One region of the Zongyangia acetica genome, then DNA from elsewhere that is predicted to be linked to it. Evidence: a T-box and tRNA genes for the amino acid it is inferred to sense, from the RefSeq annotation. Region 1 holds a T-box; the other holds one or more tRNA genes.

Evidence for each region. The T-box of region 1 lies ahead of pheS (phenylalanine--tRNA ligase subunit alpha). A T-box ahead of a tRNA ligase gene usually reads a tRNA of that ligase, here a tRNA-Phe.
Region 2: it has a tRNA-Phe gene. The T-box ahead of pheS (phenylalanine--tRNA ligase subunit alpha) is inferred to sense a tRNA for this amino acid. The anticodon was not compared.

Annotation. Positions count from the first base shown of each region.
Region 1 covers NZ_JBBEWN010000004.1:201,308-216,070, forward strand. The annotation lists gene murA (UDP-N-acetylglucosamine 1-carboxyvinyltransferase) at 1-823, shown strand, start outside; gene WGC32_RS05510 (cell division protein FtsQ/DivIB) at 844-1,848, shown strand; gene ftsZ (cell division protein FtsZ) at 2,040-3,122, shown strand; gene WGC32_RS05520 (hypothetical protein) at 3,192-3,443, shown strand; gene WGC32_RS05525 (magnesium transporter CorA family protein) at 3,782-4,714, shown strand; gene WGC32_RS05530 (hypothetical protein) at 4,782-5,192, shown strand; gene WGC32_RS05535 (coiled-coil domain-containing protein) at 5,372-6,124, shown strand; gene WGC32_RS05540 (small, acid-soluble spore protein, alpha/beta type) at 6,351-6,542, opposite strand; gene WGC32_RS05545 (hypothetical protein) at 6,701-7,240, opposite strand; gene WGC32_RS05550 (GNAT family N-acetyltransferase) at 7,407-7,949, shown strand; gene WGC32_RS05555 (amidohydrolase family protein) at 7,978-9,174, opposite strand; gene WGC32_RS05560 (hypothetical protein) at 9,187-9,498, opposite strand; gene WGC32_RS05565 (IreB family regulatory phosphoprotein) at 9,674-9,919, opposite strand; gene pheT (phenylalanine--tRNA ligase subunit beta) at 10,089-12,461, opposite strand; gene pheS (phenylalanine--tRNA ligase subunit alpha) at 12,555-13,574, opposite strand; T-box leader at 13,672-13,911, opposite strand; gene acpS (holo-ACP synthase) at 14,074-14,445, shown strand; gene WGC32_RS05585 (NAD(P)H-hydrate dehydratase) at 14,461-14,763, shown strand, end outside.
Region 2 covers NZ_JBBEWN010000003.1:16,847-31,609, forward strand. The annotation lists gene thrC (threonine synthase) at 1-237, shown strand, start outside; gene WGC32_RS03345 (DUF1540 domain-containing protein) at 280-453, opposite strand; gene WGC32_RS03350 (metallophosphoesterase) at 547-1,263, shown strand; gene tig (trigger factor) at 1,385-2,803, shown strand; gene clpP (ATP-dependent Clp endopeptidase proteolytic subunit ClpP) at 2,935-3,516, shown strand; gene clpX (ATP-dependent Clp protease ATP-binding subunit ClpX) at 3,528-4,841, shown strand; gene lon (endopeptidase La) at 5,115-7,538, shown strand; gene yihA (ribosome biogenesis GTP-binding protein YihA/YsxC) at 7,558-8,160, shown strand; gene lysA (diaminopimelate decarboxylase) at 8,198-9,496, shown strand; gene WGC32_RS03385 (YerC/YecD family TrpR-related protein) at 9,636-9,929, shown strand; gene WGC32_RS03390 (class I SAM-dependent methyltransferase) at 9,929-10,672, shown strand; gene hslO (Hsp33 family molecular chaperone HslO) at 10,676-11,551, shown strand; tRNA gene WGC32_RS03400 (tRNA-Val) at 11,644-11,719, shown strand; tRNA gene WGC32_RS03405 (tRNA-Asp) at 11,723-11,799, shown strand; tRNA gene WGC32_RS03410 (tRNA-Phe) at 11,806-11,881, shown strand; tRNA gene WGC32_RS03415 (tRNA-Gly) at 11,886-11,961, shown strand; tRNA gene WGC32_RS03420 (tRNA-Val) at 12,221-12,296, shown strand; tRNA gene WGC32_RS03425 (tRNA-Asp) at 12,300-12,376, shown strand; tRNA gene WGC32_RS03430 (tRNA-Phe) at 12,383-12,458, shown strand; tRNA gene WGC32_RS03435 (tRNA-Gly) at 12,463-12,538, shown strand; tRNA gene WGC32_RS03440 (tRNA-Cys) at 12,544-12,618, shown strand; gene WGC32_RS03445 (DUF4956 domain-containing protein) at 12,761-13,462, shown strand; partial or broken gene WGC32_RS15095 (collagen-like protein) at 13,941-14,357, opposite strand; gene WGC32_RS03450 (N-acetylmuramoyl-L-alanine amidase) at 14,538-14,763, shown strand, end outside.

The sequences.
Region 1 (14,763 bases):
TGACTGTGTCAGCCACGGCAGGCTGAAAGGCGCCAAGATCGTACTGTCCTTTCCCAGCGTTGGCGCTACCGAAAATATTATGCTGGCGGCGGTGACTGCTAAGGGGACCACAGAGATTATTAATGCGGCCAGAGAACCCGAAATTGTGGATCTGGCAGCTTTCCTGAGCAAATGCGGGGCAAAAATCAAAGGGGCTGGAGAAGGCACCATTGAAATCACCGGTGTGGAAACCTTGAAAGGCTCAGAACATAACGTAATTCCTGACCGGATTGTCGCAGCCACCTATCTAAGTTGTGCGGCGATTACGGGAGGCCGCCTGTCCCTCATGGAATGCTGTCCCGATCATCTGAAAGCAGTGCTCCCCCTCTTTGAGGAATCCGGATGTCAGCTGGAATATGGCGAGGATTATATTTCTATCGAAAGATCCGCTTCACTCAACCCGCTGCGCCTGGTGAGAACCATGCCGTATCCAGGCTTTCCCACTGACGCGCAGGCGCCTGTGATGGCCCTTTCCACCTTGGCAGGGGGAACGACTATTTTTGTAGAAAATATCTTTGAAAACCGATATAAGCACGCCTATGAACTAATGCGAATGGGCGCTGATATTAAAATAGAAGGCCGTGTGGCAGTGGTGGAGGGTGTCTCATCCCTTCATGGTGCACAGGTATGCGCAACAGATCTGCGGGGCGGAGCGGCGCTGATGACAGCGGCGCTGGCGGCCCAGGGAGAAACAGTCATTACCGGAATCCATCACATTGACAGAGGCTATGAGACAATAGAAAAAGTTTTGACATCAGTAGGAGCAAGGGTAAAAAGAGAGTAGAGCTCGAGCGGAGGTCAAAAGTGGGAAGTGTAAAGAAAAAGGCCAACAGGCTGCAAAATATGCAGGATCAAGCAAGGGCATCCAATGGACGCAGACATCGGAAAAAGCACAAGAAGAATAACACCATTCTCTATGTGCTGCTGATGATCTTCGTCCTTGGTGCAGGGATTTATCTGACCTTTAATGTATTTTTTAAGGTCGAGAGCTTTGCGGTGTCCGGGTCGGATAAGTATTCGACCAACCAGGTGATACAGGCGACCCAGATTCAGACTGGGGACAACCTGTTTAAAATTGATACCAATGAGGTGGCAAAGCGGATTTCTGAAGCATTGCCTTATATAGAGTCCGCCAAGGTTACCCGAAAGCTGCCTTCGGTGCTCTCTGTTGAACTGACAGAAGCAGAGGTTATCGGCGCAGTAAAGACTGGGGAGACTTACTGCTTAATTAGTCAGGGCGGCAAGATTTTGGAAACAGGGGTAACTTCTCCGCCGTCAAATGTAGCAGTCGTCAGCGGTTTGGATATGGCGACACCCCAGGTAGGACAGTATCTGACAGAAGGGGACGACCCTACGCGAATCCAGATTCTCAATCAATTGATCGCGGCGCTGACCCAATACGGGATGGTGGAAAATATCAATGTCATCGATGTCACAGATACACTGAATCTTTATCTGGTCTACAAAAACGCCATTAAGATAGAACTAGGGTCTCAGGCAGAATTGGAATACAAAATTAATTTTGTCAGCCAGGTGCTTAAACAGGAAAATATTGAAAACCAGGAAGGTATCATCGACGCTAGCGGGGCAGTAGATGAGGATCAGCCCAATGTCCGCTTCCGAGCCGGGGATTTTGATGAGATCATGGGGACGGTAACTACTCCACCGGTAACTGCATCACCGGAAGAGAGCACGGATACGTCGGAACCGGATTCCTCGGTACCAGATGATTCCCAGGATGCTTCCTCACAGGCTTCGTCCACGACTTCAGATACGGATAATACATCCCAGAGCGCGGCATCAACCTAAGTAGATATTGTTTGACTTAATTATTTATGAAAAAAATACAGTTTTTCCCCAGGGGTTCTTGAAATTATGCGTAGAATCTGTTAAATTATAATGTAAATGAAGATATTCTATATCTTGTATTTTTTTGACTGATACTGATTGTGACATAATGATATAGTATTTGGTTTTTAGGAGGAAAGCATCACATGCCTATGAATTTTGATTTGGCGAATGACTTTGACAAGGTGGTAAAGATACAGGTCGCCGGCATTGGCGGCGGCGGTGGTAATGCTGTCAACAGGATGATCAGCGCAGGCGTACAGCATGTTGACTTCTTAGCGGTGAATACAGACCAGCAGGCTTTGGATGCTTCTCTCTCTCCCAACAAGATCCTCATTGGTGAAAAGTTGACCAAGCGCAAAGGAGCCGGCGGCAAGCCGGAGATCGGACAGAAGGCGGCGGAAGAAAGCCGGGAAGAAATTGCGGCTGTTCTGAAGGGAACAGATATGATATTTATTACCGCTGGTATGGGTGGTGGTACCGGTACCGGTGCGGCACCGATTGTGGCGGAAGTCGCTCGGGATTTAGGAATCCTCACAGTAGGTATTGTGACAAAACCCTTTGCTTTTGAAGGCAAAAAAAGAATGGAGCAGGCGGAAGCCGGTATCGTGGCTTTGCGGGAGCATGTGGATTCCCTTCTGGTCATCCCCAATGAACGGTTGAAGCTGATTTCCGAACAAAGAATCACCTTGGCCAATGCCTTTGAGGCGGCGGATGATGTGTTGCGTCAGGGCGTACAGAGTATTTCCGATTTGGTACATACCAACGGTTTAGTAAACCTGGACTTTGCGGATGTGACCTCTATTATGAAGGATGCAGGCTATGCTCACATGGGCGTGGGACATGCCCAGGGCAAGGACAAGGCCGAACAAGCAGCGGCGATGGCTATTTCCAGCCCGTTGCTGGAGACTTCCATCGATGGAGCCAAGGGAGTTCTTGTCAACATCACTTCCTCTTCCGATATCGGCATGGACGAAGTGGATACCGCTTCTTCGATGATTACCCAGGCCTCCCATCCTGATGCCAATATCATCTGGGGTGTTACCTTTGATGAAAATCTCAATGATGAGATGCAGGTTACTGTCATTGCCACCGGCTTTGACGCCGACCGTTTGGATGCGGCTGTCAATTATAACTTTAAAAGCGGCGTGACCCCTGCTGCGGATAGCGGTGACAAGGGCGTTGGAGACGATGACGATTACTTTGACATTATGAAAATTTTTAATCAGAAATAAGATTGCAAGGGGCAGAGAAATTTACTCTGTCCCTTTGTTTTTTATGCTAAAAAGTGGGGAGAGAATCCTGTGAACTTTAGAAAGGGTAGGAACATTGCATTGGCAGTATGGGCGATTGGCTGCGTGGCTCTTATTTTATCTGCCCTGCTGATTCCTGGTGAAGGGGCTAAGTTTGCCGGTATGATAGTCGGTGTTGTCATCATGGCTGTAGGCGCCTTGCTTTTGTTTCAGTATTGGCGCTGTCCCCACTGCAATGAAGTATTGCCGATTCGCGAACCCAAAATCCAGTTTTGTCCTTACTGCGGAGAGAAATTGGACTAAGATAGTTACAGATAAAGGATGGCGTTTGCCATCCTTTATTTTTATCCATTTATATGAGAATTCGTCCAAATTGTCTGAAAAAGGGTAATTATACCCCGTAAGAACCCAATAGTTCGCTGAATCTTTTTGTTTCGCTTGCAATCGATGGTTTTTGTGATATAATGAATAAGGTTTATGGCTTGAGATAAGTTATTATGAAAGAACAATGCCATAGCGGTTATATTGTAAGTAGGAGGTGACGGCATTGAGCCCTGACCCTAGTGGAACATATCGAAGTACAATCAAATATGGGCAGGAGCGGTGCCGTAGATTGCTTCTGCCGTAAAGGAGGAAGCAAGATGCTCAGCTTTTACAAGACAGTGGATAACCGCATCCAGCAGATCTCCCAAGCGGAAGAGGGCTGCTGGATCAGCGCAATTAGTCCTACGGAAGAAGAGGTAGCATATCTGGTGAAAGATCTGGGCGCGGATCAGGAATTTGTTCGGGCCGCACTGGATGAGGAGGAAACCTCCCGTATTGAAAAAGAAGAGGACCAAACCTTGGTGATCGTGGACTACCCCACCCAACAAAAAGAAACAGACAATAATACCATTCTATATTCGACCATGCCTATGGGGATCATTATCATGGAGAAAATGGTCATTACCGTTTGCTTGAAGGAGAACCCTGTGATCAGCGAAATGGCCAATGGAATGGTGAAAAATGTACAGCCCCATTTAAAGACCCGTTTTCTTTTTACCTGTCTGCTTCGGATCGCGGTGCGGTATCTGCAATACTTAAAACAGATTGATAAAATTTCCCATTATGTGGAGCAGCAGCTGCATAAGTCTATGAGAAATAAGGAACTGATTCAGCTGTTGGGCCTTGAAAAATCTTTGGTATTTTTCTCCACATCCCTTAAGGCCAATGAGATGACCTTGGAAAAGGTAATGAGGGGCCGCATTATCAAATTATACGATGAGGATGAGGATATTCTGGAAGATGTCCTCATTGAGGTGCGGCAGGCCATTGAAATGTGTAATATTTATTCCAACATCCTGTCGGGCACCATGGATGCGTTTGCCTCCATTATTTCAAACAACCTGAATATTGTGATGAAGGTGCTCTCCTGTATCACCATTGTGATGGCAGTGCCGACCATTGTCTCCAGCTTTTATGGAATGAATGTGCCCAATATTCCCATTCCTAACTTCTGGTTTCCCATTGGCATCACCATCATACTGATGGCAATCGTTGCCATAATTTTCATCAAAAAGGACATGTTCCATTGAGGAAAATGTGCTGGAAACTCACAGGACGCGAAGGCGTCCTGTTTTGATATGGGGGAGGTTGTAACCCATGAAAAAGAATCCGATGTTTTGGGTGGTTTTTGCTGCAATTGTGGCTCTTGTGCTGATTTACGGTTGTTCTTGGCTCCCAATGGAGATTGACACCCAGATGAATGCCATTGCTTATGAAAACGGAGACACAGAAAATCTCAGCGAGACTGGAATTACTGTGGAGGGAAAAATCTACCGACCTCTGTTTCACGCGGCGTTTTTTAGGGGAAGTGTAAAAATTCAGGGGATGGAAGATCAGATTGCCCCCGTCCAGAATATTGTCTTTGACAGGCAGGGCGAGCAGGAAAAAGGTAAGATGCAATCCCCTGTGGGAGAAGATATTGGAACCATTGAAATGACCGGGAATTTCGAAAATATCCGCATCGAGTTGGATGAGACGCAGACCATATTGGCTCCTGTCGGCCTTTGATACAAGCTTTTATCCCCGATAGAGAGGCGTACCTTTGTTGGTAAGCTTTGCTATTGGGGATTTTTGACTTTTCTTTAGAAAAATAAAAATATTGTGTTTCATATAAAAAATGTTATAATAATGATAACTAGGAATGGGCGATTTTTGGAGGAAGGCTTAGCCGGAAGGGTGTGCGTGCAATGGAGAAACAGGCACTTTTTAAAACCAGCGTTGTAGGTGGATTTAATAAAAGCGAAGTGCTTACCTATATTGATGAACTGAGCAGTTCATCCAAAGAGATGGAAAAACAATTAGGCGAAAAGATTACGGAGCTGGAAGCAGCGAACCAAAAGCTGGGGGAAGATATTGCTTCGGTGAACCTCAAATTAGAGACTGCCCAGGAGAAGCTGGAATCTGAACAAAACAAGATTCGGGAACTGACGGCGCAGTTAAGTGATATAAGCCTGGATATGGCAAAGTATAAACAGCTCAGCGAGGATAAGGATCGGGAGCTGAAGATCCTAAAAGAGCAGAATCGTCAGCTCCAGTTTAAAGCGGAAAGCTTTGAATACAAGAGCAAAAAATACGATGATATGTCCCAGCAGATTGGAGATGCGCTCATCGACGCGAAGGAAAAAGCGGAGCAGATCATTTTTCAGGCCAATGTGAGAGCCAAGGGGATTGTCCGGAATGCTACCTCGGAGATGGAGAGCTTCTCCGGTCAAATGGCATACCTAAAGGAGGACGTAGCTCGAGTCCGGGAGCATCTATCCCAGGCAGTGGCCCAGATGGAGGAAAAACTGAATGTGCTGGACGGAATGATTGATAAGGCTTCTGCCCGATTGACCTTGACCACGGCCAATGTGGAGCCAGAGGCTCTAGATTCTAAGGAGGAAACTGCCCAGCCTGAGGAAAAGGATTCGTTTTTTCGAGAAGCCGCCGCAGGTCACTGAGAGAGATCCTGCCTTTGGCGGCGTTGGGGAAAGACGACAACCCTTGCAGTCGGGACAAAAACCGGTAGAGCCACTCCGCCAGGAGATGGGTTTGCATGGAAGATCACAGCAGAAGAATCACCAGTCAAGAATACATGGGCTGCTGGAAAAGTTGTGGAAGCTTCTTGATCGGTCATAAAATAAAGCAGGACGCCCATTGGCGTCCTGCTTTTGGTTGAGGGGTAAGTTATTTTACAGAATTCTCATATGCCTCGATCATTTTTTTTACCATCTGGCCGCCAACGCTGCCAGCCTGCTTAGAGGTCAGGTCGCCGTTATAGCCCTGCTTCAGGTTAACGCCAACCTCGTTGGCAGCTTCCATTTTAAAACGGTCAAGAGCTTCTCTTGCCTGGGGAACAACAATTTTGTTACTAGCCATAGTAAATTTACACTCCTTCAATGTTTTGGGAAATGAATTTCTTGATTGCGTTTGCACTATTATTGTAATCTTTCGGGGAACGAATATGAGTGGTAATTTCCGCCTTGGTTTTTGTTGTTTTTTGACTGTGACGGAAGAGAATGAAGAATAAAAAGTATTCATGTCAGCGTTTCAATAAACTGTGTATGGCCGGATAGAGCGAGAATACAGGAAACCACCAGGGTCAGGTATCGGTCAAAGGGATTGCTGTTGTCAGTCGGAAGCTCAAAGGGTTCAATCTGCCGTCCGCAAAAGGGAATAGAACGCTGCAAGCAGACAACGGAGCTGTCAGAAGTAAAGCTGGAGTAGGTAAAGGTATCCTTAGAGGAGAGCCCACAGGTGATGACACGCAGCCCCATCTGCCGCGAAAGTTCCGTGGCGTCTTCGTCGTCGGAATCTACCACCGCGTAGCATCCGTCTAGGGAGGGCTGACAAGTTTGGGGAATACTGTGGCTTTTAAAAATAATGACAGCATTTTCACTCGTTATGGGAACAAGCTTTTCAGTTTCGTAGATGAGAAAGTCATAATGCCCGCTGGGATGTCCCTGGATTTTATCGTTGCCGATATAGAGAATAGAAAACTGGGGAGAAAGAGCTCTAGCGATGAATTTGACCGTTTTTTTATCGGATTTTTTTCCGACAACAACAATGGTTAGCAATCTACACCCTCATTTCGAAGAAAATGACATCTATTATTGTAACCCGAAAAGATAAATTCATCATGGCAGTGATAGAAGTATTTTTGAGAATATGATAAATTTAAAACATCTATAAAATAAAGGATAACGAGAGCAATGAGAGCTGCACTGGAAAGGCGGAATTTGCATGGCTTTATCGACTGAAAATGTGACAAGAAAGAGTAAAAAAGTAAAAGAAATTTATCTTGCGTCTTTTCCAAAAGAGGAGAGAATGCCCTATTTATTGATGCTGGTCTTGTCCAAAATGCCAACCACAGAGTTTTTGTCTTTTCATGAGAAGGGCCAAGTATGCGGCTTTGCATACCTGGCCATGGTAGATCCTATAGTGTTCATAATGTTTTTGGCAGTGGATCCCCCTCTGCGCTCTCAGGGTTATGGCAGCAGAATATTAGATGAGATTCAAAAACGTTATCCTCGCCATAAGATCATCGTCTCCATAGAGCGCTGCGACGAAGCGGCAGAGAATAGAGAGCAAAGATTGCAGCGCAAAAAGTTTTATCTGAAAAATGGGTATGCGGAAACGGGGTATTATATAGAGCTTTCCCATGTGAAGCAGGAAGTTATCATCAAAAATGGAGAATTCGATCCGGAAGAATTTTCAGGTTTTTTTAAAAAATACAGTAACGGCACCATGAATCCGAAAATCTGGCCAGCTGGTTCAAGAGAATAAAAGAAGGCAGCCTTATGGCTGCCTTCTTTTAAAATTTATAGATTTTTTTGGCGTTGTTATAAAGGATATCGCTAATCAGTGCTTTGGCTTCTTCTTCGTTCATAAATCCTTCCTCTACCTTGCGGGAAAGGAGCTTTGCAAAAACATGACGGGCGGCTAAGAGGGCGCCAAAGCTATCCTCCGCCATCCAGGTGTCGCATCCCCAACAGATCTTTGACGCATTCCCCAATTCCAACAGCTCTTCCAGGAACCGTTCCGTGGCGCTGGGGGAGAGAATAGGCATCCAGCAAAGGTCGGGATAGACGTTGGGGTAGTTGTGAACCAGCGCCAGCACATCATCCATCCATGGATAGCTGCCGTGGAAGATGACAAAGCGGGTGTCAGGGTTCTGGTCAATGATGGGTTTGAGCCACATGGCGTTGGATTTGTTGAGACGGGCAAGTCCCGTATGGCACTGAACAGGGACATCCCGCTCGGCGGCATATTTGCAGATTTGATCAAAGATGTAATCCTGAAATGCCTTGATCTCCTCTGGGGTAGCGTCGGGATTCATGTATGCTTTGGCTGCTTCATACTTGGTGGTGGGCATAAAGTCCAGTCCGCGGTCATAAGCGCAGCCCGCTTTGATTGCTACACAGCCCTCATCCAGCTTGAGACCGATCTGACGGCGCATGAGCGCCACATAATCGTCGATGGTAGGCGCATCCGGCCAGCCATAGACCTGGAAGGGGTTTTTGCCTTTGTGATCCACCGCCGTTTTGGAGTATCCAAACAAATACATATTGATCCGGTAGGCCGCAGTCATCATACCGCCAAAGCCCTGAATCTCACCGGGATTCCAATAGGAGTCCACAATGACCTTTTCATATCGGCATTTTTCCCGGAGAATGTTGGTGCGGTGGAGCTTATCCTGATAGGCCTCATGAATTTTATCGCTGTAAAGCTGCCATGTCTTTTTAGAAATAGGCTCATTTAAGCCGTAGAGCTCCTGCAAGGACTTTTGAAAATAGGTGAAGTAGGAATTAAAACGCATGTCCTTTACAAAAGCGTCCTTGTCATCCCCGTAGCCTTCGGCATTGATGGCCTTCCAACCCATATAGGTGGAGTGGAGCATGGTATCCAATGTCATGTCACTGCCATCTACGGTAGGTAAGCTGTGGGAATGGGTGTTGATGATGGGATGATCCTGCATATGTTCCATTAAGCGTTCATAAATCGCATTCATGGTATCCACCTCTTATTCTGCTTTGGTTCCGTTTTGTTTGTCCAACCGATCCAGCCAGATGCTGGCAATATCCAGGGCGTTATACAACCCGTCCTGCTCGCTCTTTTTGAGAATCCGCTCTGCCGGATTCTTGGTGGTATCGGTGCTGATCATCTGCACAGACACGCGGCTGGCCATCTCCATACCTTCCTCCTCTTTGGTGGAGAGAATCTGGAGCATGACCACACTTTCGTCTGACATGCTGCCGTAATATAGGGTTTTTCCGCTGCGAACCAGCGGACGCCCTTTGTATGTCAAAAACTCCTGGTCCTTGTTCTCTGCCATGAAACATACCTCCTTATGATTCTATATCATGCAACCTTGTTTTACACAGTGGTATCAAAAACAAAATGAATGTAGATCTATATTTTACCATAATTTTGCCAGCAAGTAAAGAAAGTGCCATGAAAGAAACCGCGGCCTTTATCGATTTGGCCGCGGCTTTGCTATCGTTTATGATTTAGTCATTCAGATAGGACTTGACAAGCAGCTGAAGTAGCTCATCCCGGTCCACCCGGCGGATGAGGCTCCGCGCATTGTTGTGAGTTGTAATATATGTGGGATCCTCAGAGAGAATATACCCCACAATCTGGTTAATGGGATTATACCCTTTTTGGCGCAAAGCATCGTACACAGACGTCAGTATCTGCTTGATCTCTTTTTCCTTATCTTCATGAATTGAAAACGATATTGTCGGTTCGTGCATGATACCACCTCTTTGTACACTAGCATACACTAAAACAGGAGAATTATCAAGTCGAAGTTGCAAATCTCTTATGAGATTTTTATGAAAAATCAAAGAAGACCAAAGAGAAAACCGGGAATAAAAACAAAGGCAGCCTTCATCAAAGGCTGCCTTCATAAAAAACTTTGTCTTAAGAACGGAGAACAGCGCCCATCTCATCTAAAGCCTTGAGGACCTTCTTCATGGCTCCATCGGTCTCCTCATCGGTGAGGGTACGGTCGGGAGCGCGGAAGGACAAACTCCATGCTACGCTCTTTTTGCCGTCAGGAACCTGTTGACCCTTATAAACGTCAAAGAGAGAAACTCTCTCCAGAATAGGACCAGCAGCCTTCTGGATAGCTTTCTTCATATCCAGGACCGGCAAAGCATCATCACAGAGCACCGCAATATCCCGGGCAGTCGCCGGATATTTGGGCAGAGGCTTATATTCCTTGGATACGCAGCGCAGATCAAAGAGGGCGGAGGCGTCCAATTTGGCGGCGTAGACCTTGGTATTAATGCCATAGTTTTGCAGCACAAGGGGATGAATTTCACCAATCGTGCCGATGTCCCGTCCATCTTTGCTGATGCAGGCACACCGGCCAGGATGGAAGGTGGGGTTATCGCTGACAGCGGATACATCATAATCGGCAATTCCCAGCACATCCAGCAGCGCCTCTACTACGCCTTTGAGGGAGTAGAAATCATACTGTTCCCCATACATGCCCAGGGTTACCTGAACGTTTTCGTCAGGCAGGGGATTTTCTGTGGGGATATATTCGGGAGAAAGCTCAAAAAGAGCTGCGCTTTCGTTGCGGTTATTATAGTTTTTGGCCAGAATCTCCAGCATAGAGGGGAGGGTGGTGGTGCGCATAACGCTGGTATCCTCGCCCAAGGGGTTTTGGATGGTGACGCATTTGCGCAGGGGGCTATCCTCTGGCAGCCGGATTTTGTCATAGTATTTGGGGCTGATGAAGGAATAGGTCATAATCTCATAGAGCCCCTGGCTGAGCAGAGTGTTGCTGACGGTCCGTTCAAATTTCTGCTGTTCGGTCAGATGGCCTTGGGCTGTACCCCGGATGGCGGTGACAGGGATTTTATCATAGCCGTAGAACCGGGCGATTTCCTCTGAAATGTCAGCTTTATGCTCCAGATCCGGGCGGGAGGAGGGGACAATGATATCGTCTCCATCCATAACGCAGCCGACCCGTTCCAAATAGTCCACCATCTGCTCCCTTGGGATGTCAATGCCGAGGAAGCGGTTGGTCCAGTCCACATCCAGTTTGATACGGCGCTGGGCCTTATCCGAGTTGTCCACATCCACATAGCCGCCGATGACCTCGCCCGCTCCCAGCATTTCGATGAGCTCGCAGGCACGGTCTACGGCGGGTTTGGTGTTGTTGGGATCCAACCCCTTTTCGTAGCGGCCAGAGCTTTCGGTGCGCAGTCCCAGCTTTTTGGAGGTCAGCCGGACACTGGGACCGTTAAAACAGGCAGATTCAAAAACAATGGTGTCGGTGTCATCCATGATGCTGGAAAATTCACCGCCCATGACGCCTGCAACGGCCACAGGGCCTTTCTCATCGGCGATGACCAGCATGCTTTCATCCAGATTGCGCTCCACATCGTCCAAGGTAGTGATTTTCTCCCCATTTTTGGCGGTGCGGACGGTGATCTTGTGGCCGTTGACATATTTGTAGTCAAAAGCATGCATGGGCTGGCCGTATTCCAGCATGACATAGTTGGTAATATCGACAATATTGTTGATGGGCCGAACGCCGCAAGCCCGCAGACGCTCCCGCATCCAACGGGGAGAGGGCTCAATTTTTACATTTTTGACCATCCGGGCAATATAACGCATGCAGAGTTCCGGATTTTTCACCTCTACCTGAAGCAGATCATTGACATCCCCGTCAGTGCCTTTCACCACAGGGGTGTGGAGCTTTAGGGGCAGGTTATAGGTGGCGGCAGCCTCCCGTGCCAAACCGATGATGGAGAAACAGTCGGGGCGGTTGGAGGTGATTTCAAACTCCACACAGGTGTCGTTAAGGCCTAAAGCCTCTCGGATGTCCTGCCCCAGCTTTACATCTTCATCAATGACCATAATGCCGTCCTCGATGGCGTTGGGAAAGTCGTGTACGGTAAGGCCCAATTCGCCCAGAGAGCAAAGCATGCCGTTGGAGACAACGCCCCGCAGCTTTCCCTTGCGGATTTTTTTGCCGCCGGGCAGCGTAGAGTTGTCCATGGCTACGGGGACCACATCCCCTACCGTTAGGTTGGTGGCGCCGGTGACAATCTGGATGGGCTCACCAGAGCCTACATCTACCTGACATACGACCAGCTTGTCCGCATCAGGATGCTTTTCAATGGAGAGGATTTTTCCCACGATCACATTGCTGATCTCACTGCCTTCTACAGTGTAACCCTCAACTTTAGAACCGGACAGGGTGATAGCTTCGCAGAAATCATGGGGTTTGGCGTCAATATCGACAAAGTCGGATAACCATCTCATGGATAAATTCATAGAAAAACCATTTCCGCCGCTACCGCAAGCGGCAATTTACTGTCAAAAGCTCCAGCGGATGAATTTGGAGCAAGTATTTACAAAATGGATGGATTAAAACTGGTCAAGGAAGCGCAGGTCGTTTTCGAAGAACAAGCGCAGGTCGTCGATACCAAAACGGCGCATGACGATTCGTTCCAGACCCATGCCAAAAGCAAAGCCGCTGTATTCCTCTGGATCCACATTACAAATTTCCAGAACTTTGGGGTGAACCATACCACAGCCCAAAAGCTCGATCCATCCCTCGCCTTTACACAGCCGGCAACCTTCGCCATGGCAGGCAAAGCACTGGATGTCCAGTTCTGCGCTGGGCTCGGTGAAGGGGAAGTGATGGGGGCGGAAACGAACCACCGTATCCTCGCCATAAAGCCGTTTGACGAAAATCTCCAAGGTGCCTTTGAGATCCGCCATGGTAACGCCTTTGTCTACAACCAAGCCCTCAATCTGATGGAAGAGGGGGGAGTGGGTGGCATCCACGGCATCGGAACGATAGACCCGGCCGGGAGCGATGACCCGGATGGGAGGCCTTTGTTTCTCCATGACCCGGATCTGCACCGGTGAGGTCTGGGTGCGGAGAAGAACATTGTCATTAATATAGAATGTGTCTTGGGTATCCCGGGCCGGATGGTTCTTGGGGATGTTGAGCGCTTCAAAGTTATAGTAGTCGAGTTCCACCTCCGGGCCCTGGGCAATGTCGAAGCCCATACCCAGGAATATCTCTTTGATTTCGTCCAATACCAGGGTCAGGGGATGCTTTTTGCCCAGAGGATGCCGTTTGCCGGGCATGGTCACATCCAGCCTTTCGCTCTCCAGCTGAGCAGTCAGCTGAGCTGCCTTGAGTTCTTCATTGCGGGCTGCGATAGCGTTTTCAATATTAGTGCGGATTTCGTTGGCCAGTTGGCCGATGACCGGGCGCTCCTCCGCAGAAAGCTTCCCCATCTGTTTGAGGATGGCGGTCAGTTCTCCTTTTTTGCCCAGGAACCTGACGCGAAGGGCGTCAACTTCCTTCATATCCTGCGCGGCGTGGATCAACTGCTCCGCCTGCTGCCGGATTGCGTTTAACGCTTCTTTCATTGTGTTCACCTCATCTATAGTTTTCATTGTTTGCACCAAATTTTCCCGGCGCTGCTCACGGCAGAAGGCAATAAAAAAAGCCTTCATCCCCATCGACAACAGGGACGAAAGCGCACATTGCGTTTCCGCGGTACCACCCGGATTTTTGCATCAAGAGCAAACACTCTGCCGCTCTGTAACGGGAGCATCACCCGTCGGCGCCTACTTACGAACGTTTCAGCGCCGCCGCTCGTGAGTGAACTTCACATCCCTTGACCCCGGCGGACCAGTTTTCAGCCGATGACCAGCCCTCTCTGCTCCGGCAATGGGAAGCTACTCTCTCAGTCTTTGCGTTTGTGTTTTATCTTAGCACAGAAATGATCCCTTTGCAAGAGCTTTTTCCCATGTTTACGGGAAAAATCCGCTTTTCTTCGCTGAAAAGAAAAGAAGAAAAAGAGGGCAAAGAAGGACAGACTATGCTATAATATGTGACAAAGAAAATGCCGGGAGGGAAACAGATATGGTATATGCCGGAGTGGATCTCATCGAGATTGGCAGGCTGAAACGCTGCGTCCAGCGTCCCCACTTTATGCAGCGGGTGTTTTCGGAGGAAGAAAGGAACCTATTTCTATCCAAAGGGAATCCTCTGCCTACCATAGCAGCTAATTTTGCCGCCAAGGAAGCGTTTGGCAAAGCCATGGGCACCGGAGTGCGGGGGTTTTCCTTGACCGAAGTGGCGACATTGCGGGATGAGGCCGGCCGGCCCTATCTTCATCTGACCGGCAGAGCAAAACAGCTGGCGGAACAGCGGGGAATGAATTTTTCCGTTTCCATCAGCCATACCAAGGAGTATGCCATCTGCTTTGTGACAGCGGTGAGCGATCACGAATAAGAAGGAGGATACATCATGGCAATTGCAACATCCAAAGAAATGAAGGAGATCGAAGCTGGATCTCTCCAATATGGACAGACCTATCTGTCCCTTATGCAAAACGCAGGAGATAGAGTGACGGAGGCTATTGAAGAGAAGATGGAGGTGTCCGTGATTCGATGTGTTATCTTCTGCGGACACGGCAACAACGGCGGAGACGGTTATGTTGTGGGAAAAAACCTTCTGGCAAGGGATGCCAAGGTGCTTTTGGTCATGGTCCACAAGCCGCCGGTAACCCCCGACGCTGTAACTATGTATGAGCGGGCCAAAGAAGCTGGC
Region 2 (14,763 bases), on a different contig from region 1:
ACAGTGATCGCGTCTACCGCCAGTCCTTTTAAATTCTCTTCCAGCGTACTGGATGCTATTGCTCCGGAAAAGGTGGACAAGAATGATTTTGTGACGGCAGAACGCCTCAGCCAGGTGTCTGGTTATGCTATCCCCAAGGCACTGAAAGAATTAAAGGATAAGCAGCCACGTTTTGACACATGCTGTACCCGAGAAAATATGGAACAAATTGTTCTGGAAATGTTACATATCCAATAGACAAAAAACGCCCGATAGCCGGACGTTTTTGAAAACCAGTAGCTATTTGGGTTTAAATGTGCTGCAAATTGTATCTCCTGTCATGGCGGCAAAGGTGGGGCCAATTTTAACCTCTTTGGCCATACAATGGGAACGTTTTTCATTGTACATACAGTTAACAACTTCGCATTTCACGTTGGGCATATGATCTGGATGAGAATTCTGCTCTTTATTCATAGGAATACTCCTTTCGATGATTTCTTCTTTATTTTTTTACCGCAGTTTTCTATTATGCAGAACATGTGATATGATTTGAGAAAAAGGTGGTTTATGAATATATTTGCCATTGCCGACCTCCATCTATCTTTAGGCAGTGATAAGCCAATGGATGTATTTTCCGGCTGGGACGGCTATGTAGAAAAACTGAAGGATCATTGGTGTTCTAAGGTGAATGAAGCTGATATTGTCGTCATTGCTGGGGATGTCTCCTGGGGAATGTCTTTGGAGGAAAGCCTGACAGACTTTGAATTTATTCATAGCCTGCCTGGACAAAAATATATTCTCAAGGGCAATCATGATTATTGGTGGACAACGGCAAAAAAAATGAACAGCTTTTTTGAACAGCATGGATTAACCAGCCTGCACATCCTCCATAATAACTGTGTTGTCTGCGGAGGGCTTGCTCTGTGCGGGACGAGAGGTTGGATCTTTGAAAATGGCCAGCCACAGGATCAAAAGATTGTAGCCCGTGAAGCACAGAGGCTGGAAACCTCTCTGAAAGCTGCGGGAGATCGGGAAAAGATCGTTTTTCTCCATTATCCGCCCATATATATGAAAGAAATGTCCGTAGAAATTATGGAAGTATTGCATCACTATCAAGTAAAGACCTGTTATTACGGACATATTCACGGTGGGGGAAGACGGTTTGCCCTCAATGGCACTTATATGGATATCCAATTCCAGTTAATATCTTGTGATCAGGTTGATTTTGATCCGGTTTTTGTGGCTTCAACCGAAATGAAAGAGCCCGCAGAGAATATGACTTAAAAAAAGAATAATTCTTTACAAGTTTGCAGGAAAAACTTCAAAAAAAAACTTGGTATTTTCGTGCAAATATGATATAATCACTAGGATAAATGCGTTTAAAGTAACAGGAGGAAGTTCTGAAATGAGTTTAACTTCGGCAAAACAGGTGGAGACCAATAAGTATGAATTAGAAATTGCTGTAGACGGCGATACTTTTAATGCTGCTGTTGATCAGGCATTTCGCAAAAACGGAAAAAAAATGCAGGTGCCTGGCTTTCGGAAGGGAAAGGCTCCCCGTTCTATCATAGAGAAAATGTACGGCGAGGGCATCTTCTATGAGGATGCAATCAATTCTGTTTATCCCGATGCCTATGAATCCGCCGTCAAAGAGGCTAAGATTGAGCCGGTAGACCGGGCGGATGTTGAGGTGCTTGAGGTAGGCAAAGATGGCTTTACCTTTAAGGCGACTGTTACTGTCAAGCCAGAAGTCGAAGTTGAAAACTACAAAGGTATCGAAGCCACCAAAAAAATTGTCAATGTTTCCGAAGAGGAAATTGACAGCGAGATTGAGCGGCTGAGGGAAAGAAACGGCCGTATGGTCAATGTGGAAGACCGCGCCGCACAGAATGGCGACAACACCATTATTGACTTTGAGGGATTTGTTGATGACGTTGCCTTTGATGGAGGCAAGGGTGAGAATTATCCCCTGACTTTGGGTTCTAATCAGTTTATTCCTGGCTTTGAGGATCAGATTGTTGGCCACAATGTTGGGGATGAGTTTGATGTCAATGTCACCTTTCCTGAAGAATATCATGTAGCAGACTTGGCTGGAAAACCTGCGGTTTTCAAAGTAAAACTTCATGAGATTAAAATGCGTGAGCTGCCTGAGGTTGACGATGAGTTTGCCAAAGATGTCAGTGAGTTCGATACCGTGGCGGAGTTGAGAGACGACCTGAAAGCAAAGCTTTTGGAAGCTAAGCAAACTGCTGCGCAAAATGATTTGGAGAATCAGCTGATTGATGTTGTTATCTCTAATATGAAGGCTGAAATTCCTCAGGTCATGATTGAGCATCGCATTGACGAAATGGTCCGCGATTTCGATTATCGCCTGCAGTCCCAGGGAATGAATTTGCAGACCTATCTCCAGTATACTGGCATGGAGATGGATTCCTTCAGAAAAACTTTTGCCGAGCAGTCGGAACGTCAGGTTAAGGTAAGATTGGCTCTGGAAAAAATTGTAGAACTCGAAAATATCGAAGTAGAGCAGGAAGCAGCGGATGCAGAGATGCAGAAACTTGCTGAGCAGTATCAGATTGATCTGGATAAAGTAAAGATGATTATTCCTGAAGAGGAAATCAAGAAAGATTTGGCTGTCAATAAGGCCATTGATATGATCCGCGATACTGCAAAGGTCACAGAAGTAGCTGACGAGCCGGAGAAAGAAAAGACCGAGAAAAAAGCCCCGGCAAAAAAGTCTACTAGAAAGGCACCGGCTAAAAAAGCTGCAGCTAAAAAAGCGGAAGCTCCTGTTGAGGAAACAAAAGACGAAGTTACAGAGTAATTGATAGCTCATGTTACATATATTTCAGCGGACTTAGCTCCGCTGAAATATATTGTGCTTTTAGAGGAATATTTCCCGGAAATATTTGAACTTGAGAGAAACTCAGTGTTTATCATGCGGAGGTGTGTTAGATGAGTTTAGTCCCAATGGTAGTTGAACAGACCAATCGAGGAGAGCGTTCCTATGATATTTTTTCTCGCCTGCTGAACGATCGTATTGTTATGCTGTGCGAGGAGGTCAATGACGCCAGTGCTAGCCTAGTAGTAGCCCAGCTTCTTTATCTGGAGGGGCAGGATCCTGATAAGGATATCAGCCTATATATCAACAGTCCTGGTGGTTCTGTTACCGCTGGCATGGCAATCTATGATACTATGAAATATATCAAGTGTGATGTCTCCACCATTTGCATGGGATTGGCGGCTTCTATGGGCGCATTTTTGTTGTGTTCTGGAACCAAAGGAAAACGTTTGGCCTTGCCCAACAGCGAGATCATGATCCATCAGCCTTCAGGCGGTGCTCAGGGGCAGGCTACAGATGTAAAGATTCATGCGGAATGGATCATGCGGACAAAAGCCAAGTTGAATAAAATGATGGCGGAAGCTACAGGTCAGCCTCTGGAGGTAATCGAACGGGACACTGAGCGTGACAACTTTATGTCTGCAGAAGAAGCCGTGAAATACGGATTGGTCGACAGAGTGATTTATGAACGATAGGTTGTGATACAATGCCAAGAAACGACGATGGCAGAACGGTAAGGTGTTCTTTCTGTGGAAAAACCCAGGATCAAGTGCGGCGTTTAATTGCTGGACCTGGTGTTTATATCTGCAATGAGTGTATTGAACTGTGCCAGAGCGTAATGCAGGATGAGGGCTATGCTTCACGTCGATCAAAACCTGTGCGGGAAGAGATTGATATTACCATTCCAAAGCCACAGGAAATCAAGGCCATTTTAGATGAATATGTCATTGGTCAAGACGCAGCCAAGATTGCTTTGTCCATTGCCGTATATAATCATTATAAGCGGATATATTTCGGTGGAGAAGATGGGGTAGAGCTACAGAAAAGTAATGTACTTCTGTTAGGACCTACTGGTGTCGGCAAAACACTGCTGGCTCAAACCCTTGCCAAAATCCTCAACGTACCTTTCGCAATTGCCGATGCCACTACATTGACAGAGGCAGGGTATGTGGGCGAGGACGTGGAGAATATACTGCTTCGGCTCATTCAGGCTGCCGATTTTGATATTGAAAAGGCTGAACGTGGCATCATCTATATCGATGAAATCGATAAAATCACAAGAAAAAGTGAAAATCCCTCCATCACCCGCGATGTCAGTGGTGAAGGAGTACAGCAGGCGCTTTTGAAAATTTTGGAAGGTACCATCTCTAATGTTCCACCTCAAGGGGGCCGCAAGCACCCACAGCAGGAATTCATTCAGATTGACACCTCCAATATTCTCTTCATCTGTGGTGGTGCCTTTGAAGGAATTGATAAGATCATTGAGCGCCGTGTATCCACTTCTTCTTTGGGCTTTGGTGCCAAGATAAGAACTAGCGCCGATAAGGAGACAGACAATCTCATTGCACAGGTCATTCCCCATGATCTGGTCAAATATGGGATGATCCCAGAATTGGTAGGACGTATTCCTGTCATTACTACCCTCAATGCACTGGATGCACCTAGTCTGGTGCGGATTTTGTCCGAACCCAAAAATGCTGTAATTAAACAGTATAAACGCCTTTTTGAATTAGATGGAATTGACTTAGAGTTTGAGCCAGAGGCTTTACAGGCGATTGCGGATCAAGCGATTGAGAGTAAAACTGGTGCTCGTGGGTTGCGTACTATTATGGAACGAGTCCTTCAACCCATTATGTTTGATTCCCCATCCGATGCTACGATTGAGGAAATCACAATTTCCAAGGCCTGTGTCGACGGAACGGGGGAACCTGATATACTGCGCAATCCCAATAAAAAACCAATGAAACTACAATTGCCATCAGACCGGGCGATGAAGCCGAGAAAAGATTCTGTCAGCTAATCCAAATATTGGATAGGAAAGCAGCCGCAAATACGGCTGCTTTTTCTAAATAAAGAAGAAAATATGAAAAGACTTTGTGCGTATCAGGAAAAATATACAGGAAAAGTCTCTTTTGGACTGATGAGCCAATCATTTTGTTCAAAATTAGGGCAATTTGTATAAAAAGTAAACATTTTGCACTTGAATTACACGATTTTTTTCTTTATAATGAATGTCAATTGAAAAGGTAAATTTGAACCTTTTCAAAAAGCTAGGAGAAAGCGAGGGAAGTTTATGTACGAAATCGATGAAAACACAGTGAGAATGCCGATGCTGGCGCTCCGTGGACTTGTCCTTTTTCCTAACATGATCCTTCATTTTGACGTGGGAAGGGAAAAATCTATTGCAGCTTTAAAAAAGGCAATGGATGACGACCAGTACATATATCTTGTTGCCCAAAAAGATATTCGCGATGATGATCCGCAAGACTATGAAATCTATAATGTAGGTGTCGTTGCGCAGATCCGGCAGATCCTCAAGATGCCGGGGGATAGTCTGCGGGTATTGGTAGAGGGCGTTTATCGCGGTCAAACTAAGGAGATTGTCTCGACATCCCCTTACCTTGAGGCGATTGTGGAGAAGATGCCTCTCACCCAAATGCCAAAGTCCAAGTCTGTCGCATGCCAGGCGAGAATGCGCACATTAAAAGAACTCTTTGAGGAATACTGCTATCTTTATGCCAAGGTGCCCAAAGAAATTATTCTCAATGTGATGGAAACAGAAGATCCTGTTTATCTGGTGGAATACATCGCTGGGAATATTATGCTGAAGGTAGAGCAGAAGCAAACAATATTGGAGCAATCCAGTGGGATGAAACGGTTAGATCTGCTCATTAAATATCTGGATCAGGAAAATAAAGTCCTCACTTTGGAGAAGGACATCTATGCCAAAGTGAAAGACCAAATTGATGAAAACCAGCGGGAGTACTATCTACGGGAGCAGATGCGTGCTATTTCTGAGGAGCTGGGAGAAACAGAAAATGTACAGGACGAGGTAGACGGCTATCAAAAGCGGATTGCCGCATTAGATGTAGACGATGAGAGCAAAGAAAAACTTTATAAAGAAGCTGATCGCCTCTATAAAATGCCTTCCAACTCCCATGAGGCGGCAGTGATCCGCTCGTGGCTCGATGTCTGCTTGGATTTGCCTTACAATACCAGAACGAAAGATAAAATCGACATTGCAAAAGCCCAAAAGTTTTTGGATAAAGAGCACTACGGCCTCAAAAAAATCAAACAACGTATCTTGGAACTGTTGGCCGTTCGGGTTATGGCGCCAGATATCAAAGGACAGATTATTTGTCTGGTAGGCCCTCCAGGAGTGGGAAAGACTTCTATTGCCCGTTCCATAGCCCAAACTATGGGAAGAAAATATGCCCGAGTTTCCTTGGGAGGCATCCGGGATGAGTCTGATATCCGTGGACACCGTAAAACCTATATCGGCGCTATGCCTGGCAGAATTATCACTGCTTTGCAGCAGGCTGGTTCTCGTAATCCTCTCATCTTGTTGGATGAAATCGATAAAATGAGCAACGATTTCAGAGGAGATCCCTCTGCGGCCATGCTCGAGGTTCTTGACAGTGAACAAAACAACGCATTTCGGGATCACTATGTAGAAATCCCCTTTGATCTTAGCGAGGTATTGTTCCTTACTACGGCCAATACGCTGGATACTATACCTGCGCCTCTTCTTGACCGTATGGAAGTCATTGAACTTCCCAGTTATACAAGAGAAGAAAAATTCCAGATTGGAAAGCGTCACCTGGTTCCAAAACAGATGAAACGCCATGGACTCAACAGCAAGAACTTCCATATTTATGATGATGCCCTTTACGATTTGATTGATAACTACACACGGGAAGCCGGTGTCCGTAATCTGGAGCGGGTGATCGCTTCCCTCTGCCGAAAGGCGGATAAATGCTTGGTGGCTGGTGAAGTACAGAAGGTCAACATTCGAGATAAAAATATTGAAGAATTCCTTGGCGCCAAAAAGTTTAAGCCAGAAAAGATTTTGGAGACAGACGAAGTAGGAGTTGTCACCGGACTTGCTTGGACCTCTGTGGGCGGTGAGACTATGCCCATCGAGGTTGCTGTTATGGATGGAAATGGCAAAATCGAGCTCACAGGTTCTTTAGGAGACGTGATGAAGGAGTCTGCCCATGCGGCAATCAGCTATGTGCGCAGCCGTGCTGATGAGCTTCTCATTGAGCCTGACTTCTATAAAACGCGAGACATCCACATTCATGTGCCAGAAGGCGCGGTGCCAAAGGATGGTCCGTCGGCAGGTGTTACCATGTGTACTGCTATTGTATCCGCTCTGTCCAATACACCGGTACGTCGAGAGGTTGCAATGACAGGAGAAATTACCTTGCGTGGTCGGGTTCTACCCATCGGTGGTCTGAGGGAAAAAACGATGGCCGCCTATGCAGCAGGGGTAAAAACCGTAATTATTCCTCAGGACAATGTTCCCGATCTTGAGCAGGTAGATGATGTGGTCAAATCCTCTATCAAGTTTATTCCTGCCGCTAAAATAGATACCGTTTTAAACCATGCACTGATTAAAAATCCTGCTGTGGTTCAGCCTGATGACGATGGCTGCAAGACAGGTGTAAAACTTAACGAGAAAAAAGACATCAAAAATCGCTTTATTACCCAGTAAAGAGAGCAAAGGAGACAGTATGAATTATCACGCCATAGAGTTTGAAACATCTTTTGGTCTGCTTTCTCAATTGCCCCCTTCGACCATGACGGAGATTGCTTTTTCCGGTCGTTCTAATGTAGGAAAATCTACATTAATTAATAAAATTTTTAATCGAAAGACTCTGGCCAAAGTGAGTTCTGTTCCGGGAAAAACTAAAACGATCAATTTCTTCAAGGGAGATAATGTTCGTTTTGTGGATCTTCCTGGATATGGTTTTGCAAAGGTATCAAAATCAGAAAAAAGAAGATGGGCTGAGTTAATGGAGGGGTATTTTAATACCGAACGGGATATTGCCCTGGTCTTTCAGCTTATCGATATGCGTCATCCTCCCACGCAGGATGATCTAATGATGCTTCATTTTCTAATTGAGAGTGAAATCCCTTTCGTCATCATTTTGACAAAGTCTGACAAGCTTAGCAAATCCCAAAAGGAAGAACGGTTGGCAGCTCTCCAAGAAGAAATCCCTTATGCCGACCAAATCACCATGATTCCCTTTTCTTCTGTAAAGGGCGATGGCGTTGAAGATATTAAGGCAATTATTGACGACATTGCGGATGAAATTGCCGAAGTAGGGGAATAGGCATCAAAAGATATTGAAGACAAAGGAGAAATGCGACGTGTTTATTTCAGATTGCTTGGGAATTAATGAGGCCGGACACCTGACCATTGGGGGAGTGGATACCATTATGCTGGCCGAAAAATATGGTACCCCTCTGTATGTGATGGATGAGGATGATATCCGGCGAAGCTGTAGCCTTTACAAAAAATCCATCGACAAATATTACGATGGACAGGGACTTGTCACCTATGCCAGCAAAGCTTTCTGCTGTAAAGAAATTTGTAAGGTAGCAGCTTCAGAAGGCTTGGGCCTTGATGTAGTATCTGCTGGAGAGCTTTACACGGCGCATGAGGCCGGATTTCCTATGGAGAAGGTGTTCTTCCATGGCAATAACAAGACAATGGAAGAATTGACACTGGCTTTGGAATATGGCGTAGGACGTATTGTGGTCGATAATCTGACAGAACTAGCGTTTCTCAATACTTTGGCCCGTTCCCAAGGAAAGACGGCGAATATCTTTTTCCGCATCAAACCTGGTATTGATGCTCATACCCATGATTTTGTACGTACTGGGCAGATTGATAGCAAATTCGGCCTTGCGCTCGAGACGGGCGAAGCCATGGAAGCGGTAAAAGAAGCTCTCGGTTACGAAAATATCTGTCTAAAAGGGCTACACTGTCACATAGGTTCTCAAATTTTCGATATTGAACCCTTTGAGCATGCGGCACAGGTTATGCTTGGCTTTATTGCACAAATCAAGACAGAAACTGGTTATGAAATAGGGGAGCTAAACTTAGGCGGCGGATTCGGTATTAAATATATTACCGAGCATGATCCTGTGGAATATGACAGCTATATGCAAAAGGTTTCTGCCGTTGTTAACAGCACCTGCAAAGATCTTGCAATTAAGCGGCCGTTTATTATTATCGAACCAGGACGTTCTATTGCTGGACCGGCAGGCATCACCCTTTATACTGTAGGTGCTGTAAAGGAAATCCCCCATATCCGTACTTATGTTTCGATCGATGGAGGGATGACCGATAACCCGCGTTATGCGTTGTATCAATCTGAATATGAGTGTCTGGTGGCAAGCCGTGCTGGTGAGCCCAGAGAAAAGGTTGTCACCATTGCCGGTAAATGCTGCGAGAGCGGCGATCTCATCGGGGAAGGAATGCATATTCAGGATGTGAAACCCGGTGATATCATTGCTGTTTTGGCTACTGGTGCTTATAATTACTCAATGTCTTCTAACTATAATCGAATTCCTAAACCCGCTGTCATCTTTGTCAAAGGTGGTAAAGACCGGCTAGTGGTGAAACGAGAAACCTTGGAAGATATTATCCGCAACGATCTGTAGGGTAGTTTTTATGACTCTAGCGCATCGGAAGGAACCGGTGCGCTTTTCTCTGTCTATTTTTTTATAGAATCATTTACTTTTTCAGTTCAGTGTGGTAAACTATGAATAGACCTATCATGTGTAATTCGGAGGAAGGCATATGAACAGCAAACTGAAAGATATGAATGTGGATTATCTCTTCAAAGCGATTTTGTCTTTGGAAACTCTGGAGGAATGTTATAATTTTTTTGAGGATCTATGCACTGTTCCTGAGTTAAAGGCTTTGTCACAGCGGCTGCATGTAGCTAAAATGTTGGAAGAGCGCCATGTATATAGTGATATTGTCAATGAGACTGGCGCCAGTACGGCGACCATCAGCCGTGTGAATCGTTCCCTCAACTATGGTTGTGACGGTTATCGGGTGGTTTTTGAAAGACTGAAGGATGAAAAATAATGGCGTATCATTGTTTTGCGGCCTATTATGATCGGCTGACCTGGGATGTAGATTATCCGGGGAGAGCACAGTATTTTCAGGCATTGCTGCAAAAATATCACCGTGGCAAGGTCGAGCTTTTGCTCGACCTTGCCTGCGGTACAGGCAGCTTATCTCTCGAATTAGCTCGTCTCGGCTATGATGTTATTGCCGTAGATGGTTCTGAGGATATGCTTTCACAGGCCATGGAAAAGAACGATGGGAGTTATCCCATTCTCTTTTTATGCCAGCAGATGGAGGATTTGGATCTTTACGGTACGATTGATGCTGCAGTTTGTGCTTTGGACAGCATTAATCATGTGACAGACCCAAAGACGGTTCTAAAAATTTTTCAAAGGGTATCCCTTTTTATGAATCCCGGCGGCATCTTTCTTTTTGATGTCAACACACCTTATAAACATCGGGAAATACTCTCTGACTCTACCTTTGTCTATGAAGACGATGATCTATATTGTGTATGGCAAAATGGGCCAGCGGATCAGGAAGATTGTGTGGAAATCACACTAGATTTCTTTTCCTGGAACGGTGAGAGCTATGATCGGGAATCTGAGTCTCTCAAGGAGCGTGCCTATGCTCCGAAATTACTGACAGAATGGCTGCGGGAATCCGGTATGGAGGTACTGGCAATTTATGGAGATGATACTTTTCAAGCGCCAGTAGAAAATACCCAACGGCTTATATTTGTAACAAGAAAGAGTGAATAATGTATGGGAAAATTAGTACGGGCATTGAGTAAAGATGGTGGAATTTCTTGTATTGCCATTGATTCCACCGATATCGTTGCACGGGCTGAGCGTATCCATCAGACCAGTGCTGTTGTTACAGCGGGTTTGGGGCGTTTGCTAACGGCTGCATCTATTATGGGCTCTATGCTAAAAGATAAAGAAAATTCTATTACCTTACGTGTAGCAGGCGATGGCCCAGTTGGCGCGCTGATTGCAGTAACTGACGGCGAAGGCAATGTGAGGGGATATCCAGTCAATCCTATCGTTGAATTACCCCTTAACCAATATGGTAAGCTGGATGTGGGAGGTGCTGTAGGGAAAGGTGTTCTTCATGTAATCAAAGATCTAGGAATGAAAGACCCTTATGTTGGGCAAGTGCCTCTCATCTCTGGAGAAATTGCAGAAGACATTACCAGCTATTACGCCGTCAGCGAACAAATTCCCACCGTCTGTGGGCTTGGCGTACTTGTCAATACGGATCTAACTGTACTTTCCGCTGGAGGATATCTTATACAGCTTATGCCTGGGGTAGGAGAGGAGACCATTTCTGAATTAGAAGAAAATGTCAAGAAAATGCCTCCGGTATCCCAAATGCTCCATGAAGGGTTAACACCTCAACAGATCATAGAAAAAGCCTTAGACGGCTTTGAGCCAAACATATTAGAGGAAAAAGAGGTTTCCTACAAATGTGATTGTAGTAGAGAGCGGGTAGAACGTGCCCTGCTTTCTCTTGGAAAAAAAGAACTGCAAAAAATGTCAGAGGAAGATAAGGTCACAGAGGTTGGTTGTCATTTTTGTAGTAAAAAATATCGATTCAATCAAAAAGAAATAAAAACTTTGATGGCGAGAGCAAAGTAATATATCAATTTATAAAAAGCTTGACATTTTTGGGGGAATCATGTAGAATTAATTTCGCTGCTTGTGTTTTGGATAATTTGCAGCGAAATTGTGGGAGCATAGCTCAGCTGGGAGAGCACCTGCCTTACAAGCAGGGGGTCACAGGTTCGAGCCCTGTTGTTCCCACCAAATGGCCCGGTAGTTCAGTTGGTTAGAACGCTAGCCTGTCACGCTAGAGGTCGTGGGTTCGAGCCCCATCCGGGTCGCCAATGGATGCCTCTGTAGCTCAGTCGGTAGAGCAGAGGACTGAAAATCCTCGTGTCGTTGGTTCGATTCCGACCGGAGGCACCATCCTGCGGGTTTAGCTCATCTGGTAGAGCGCCACCTTGCCAAGGTGGAGGTAGCGAGTTCGAGCCTCGTAACCCGCTCCATAATCAAAAACACCTGAAGCAAATTTGCTTCAGGTGTTTTTGATTATTTGCCAAATGTCAAGAGCTAAGAATAACCCCGGGGAAAAGGGCATATGATAAGACTATCCTCTCGTTTTCTCCACAATCTTTATCTAAATCCAGTGAAAAATTAAATCGGGTTCATTTGGTAATTTTTTTTAAGAAAAACATTGACTTTTTTCTGTCTTTATTGTAAAATAATATTCGTCGCTGATGAGAAGTGACAATTTTCTGTAAAGATGGGAGCATAGCTCAGCTGGGAGAGCACCTGCCTTACAAGCAGGGGGTCACAGGTTCGAGCCCTGTTGTTCCCACCAAATGGCCCGGTAGTTCAGTTGGTTAGAACGCTAGCCTGTCACGCTAGAGGTCGTGGGTTCGAGCCCCATCCGGGTCGCCAATGGATGCCTCTGTAGCTCAGTCGGTAGAGCAGAGGACTGAAAATCCTCGTGTCGTTGGTTCGATTCCGACCGGAGGCACCATCCTGCGGGTTTAGCTCATCTGGTAGAGCGCCACCTTGCCAAGGTGGAGGTAGCGAGTTCGAGCCTCGTAACCCGCTCCATATAAGGCGCCATAGCCAAGTGGTAAGGCAGAGGTCTGCAAAACCTTCATTCCCCAGTTCAAATCTGGGTGGCGCCTCCAAAGAAAACACCCCTGAAAGTTCAGGGGTGTTTTCTTTTGTCCTTACCTAGATTTCATACATCAAATCATGTATAATTAAAGTCTATTATCTTCATCAATAAATCGTATGATAATTGAATTGCTTTCAAAAGGGGGTGTAGATATGAAAGAAATATTGAATAGTTTCTTCACTCGGGAATATGCACTGTCCCTTGAGGAAATTTTGGTTCATATTACGGTGTCTGTGATCATAGGTATGGTCATTTTTCTTTCATACTGGATCACCCATACTGGTACTATCTATAGCAGAAGGTTTAATGTGTCGCTCATCGTATTAACTGTTCTTACCACATCAGTAATGATCGTCATTGGTAGTAACATTGCCCTTTCCCTTGGTATGGTAGGTGCTCTCTCCATAGTACGCTTCAGAAATGCAGTGAAGGATCCTAGAGATACTGTCTATATTTTCTGGACAATTGTTGTAGGCATCTGCTGTGGCATCGGTGACTATATCATTGCGAGTATTAGTACATTAGCTCTTTTTGTTCTACTTTTGGTTGTTGGCAGAATCAAAAATGATTATAAAAGGCTACTGGTTATCCGGGCACATAAACGATTGGAAAAGGACATTCAATCTATGGTTACCTCATTTTTTAGAGCAAAAGAAAAGTTGCAAGCGATGAATACCACCAAAGATACAGTGGAATTTATCTATCAATTACCCTCTCGGCGCTTCTCTCAGATAACTAAGGCAGACAAAAAAATTTTAGAGCAAGTTGATAAAATGGAGGGAATTGATTATGTCAACATCGTTTCGCAAAACGACGATATCACTGATAGGCAACATGGCAAATATAAAAGTTGAACCCGGACATAATCTTTAAGATTTTGTCCGGGTTTTTTATTCCAGAAAAAATTCAATTGGGAAACGCAATAATATAGAGATAAAATTCACCGGAAGAAAGCGTTGCAGAAGATGCAATGAGAAAATCAAGATTTGTGCTGTCTCCTATGACAGGAAATGCTGTGGTTGATTCTGTCGAGGCGGAAAGACCTCCTGCCGTTGTTGTTGGAACCTTCGAGTTAAAACTTACTAAGATGGTTCCATTTGCTCTGCTGATGACCTGGAGGTAGCTGTCTGTATTGGTAGCCCCGAAAAAGGAATAAAAAATAAGATAGAAAGGTCCAGTCGCTAATGTGATTGTTGTTGGACTTGACTGTGAAATTAAATCAGGGGCGGAATTAGAGATTTCCACAAATTCAATGGGAGAACTCGTTGTGATCCTAGAGGCGTTAACATATCGTGCCAATAAAGCACCTGGTCCCGCTGCTCCAGTAGCACCGGTAGGGCCAGTATCGCCCCGTGGACCCTGTATACCTGTGGGACCCGTAGGGCCTGTCACACCGGCAGGGCCGGCATCTCCTTTGGCTCCCGCTATTCCTTGAGGGCCCTGAGGACCTTCGTGGCCTTGTGGGCCTGTAGGCCCAGTCGCTCCTGTAGGTCCTTGCATTCCCGTTGGACCCGTAGGGCCGGTTGGTCCTGTTGAGCCTGTTGTACCAGTGGATCCAGTCGCTCCAGTGGCTCCGATGATTCCCTGCGGGCCTTGGGCGCCTACAGGACCTTGTGGACCTGTAGGCCCAGTGGCGCCCTGTGGGCCTTGAGCACCCGTTGGACCCGTAGGACCGGTTGGACCGGTAACCCCACCAGGGCAGGGAGGACGACAGCAATAAAATGGGCAATGATAATTCAAGGTAATCATCCTTTATGAGATTTTATGATAGAAAGATATTTTTACATCCTATGCAAAATCTCTTTTGAAAGCGACTGGCCACAGGTTGCTATTTCTTGTGCAATGATAGAAAAAAAGGTATAATGGATTTAATCGTTAGTCTATTCACTGGACATACAGACATAAAATGTTTGTGGGGTGATAGAAAAGATGGCGATGAAAATTAATTATTTGAAATTGGTCGTACCCATTACCACACTTGCTGTGGTGATTTTTTGTATGTCAGCCGGTCATATTGTAAAAACGAATACTGTGATGGTTAATGTCAATACAGAAAGACAGCAGAGTAAAAAAGTAATCATCGATGCTGGCCACGGAGGCATGGATGGAGGAGCTGTTGGAGTAGATGGCATTGTTGAAAAGGATATTAACTTGG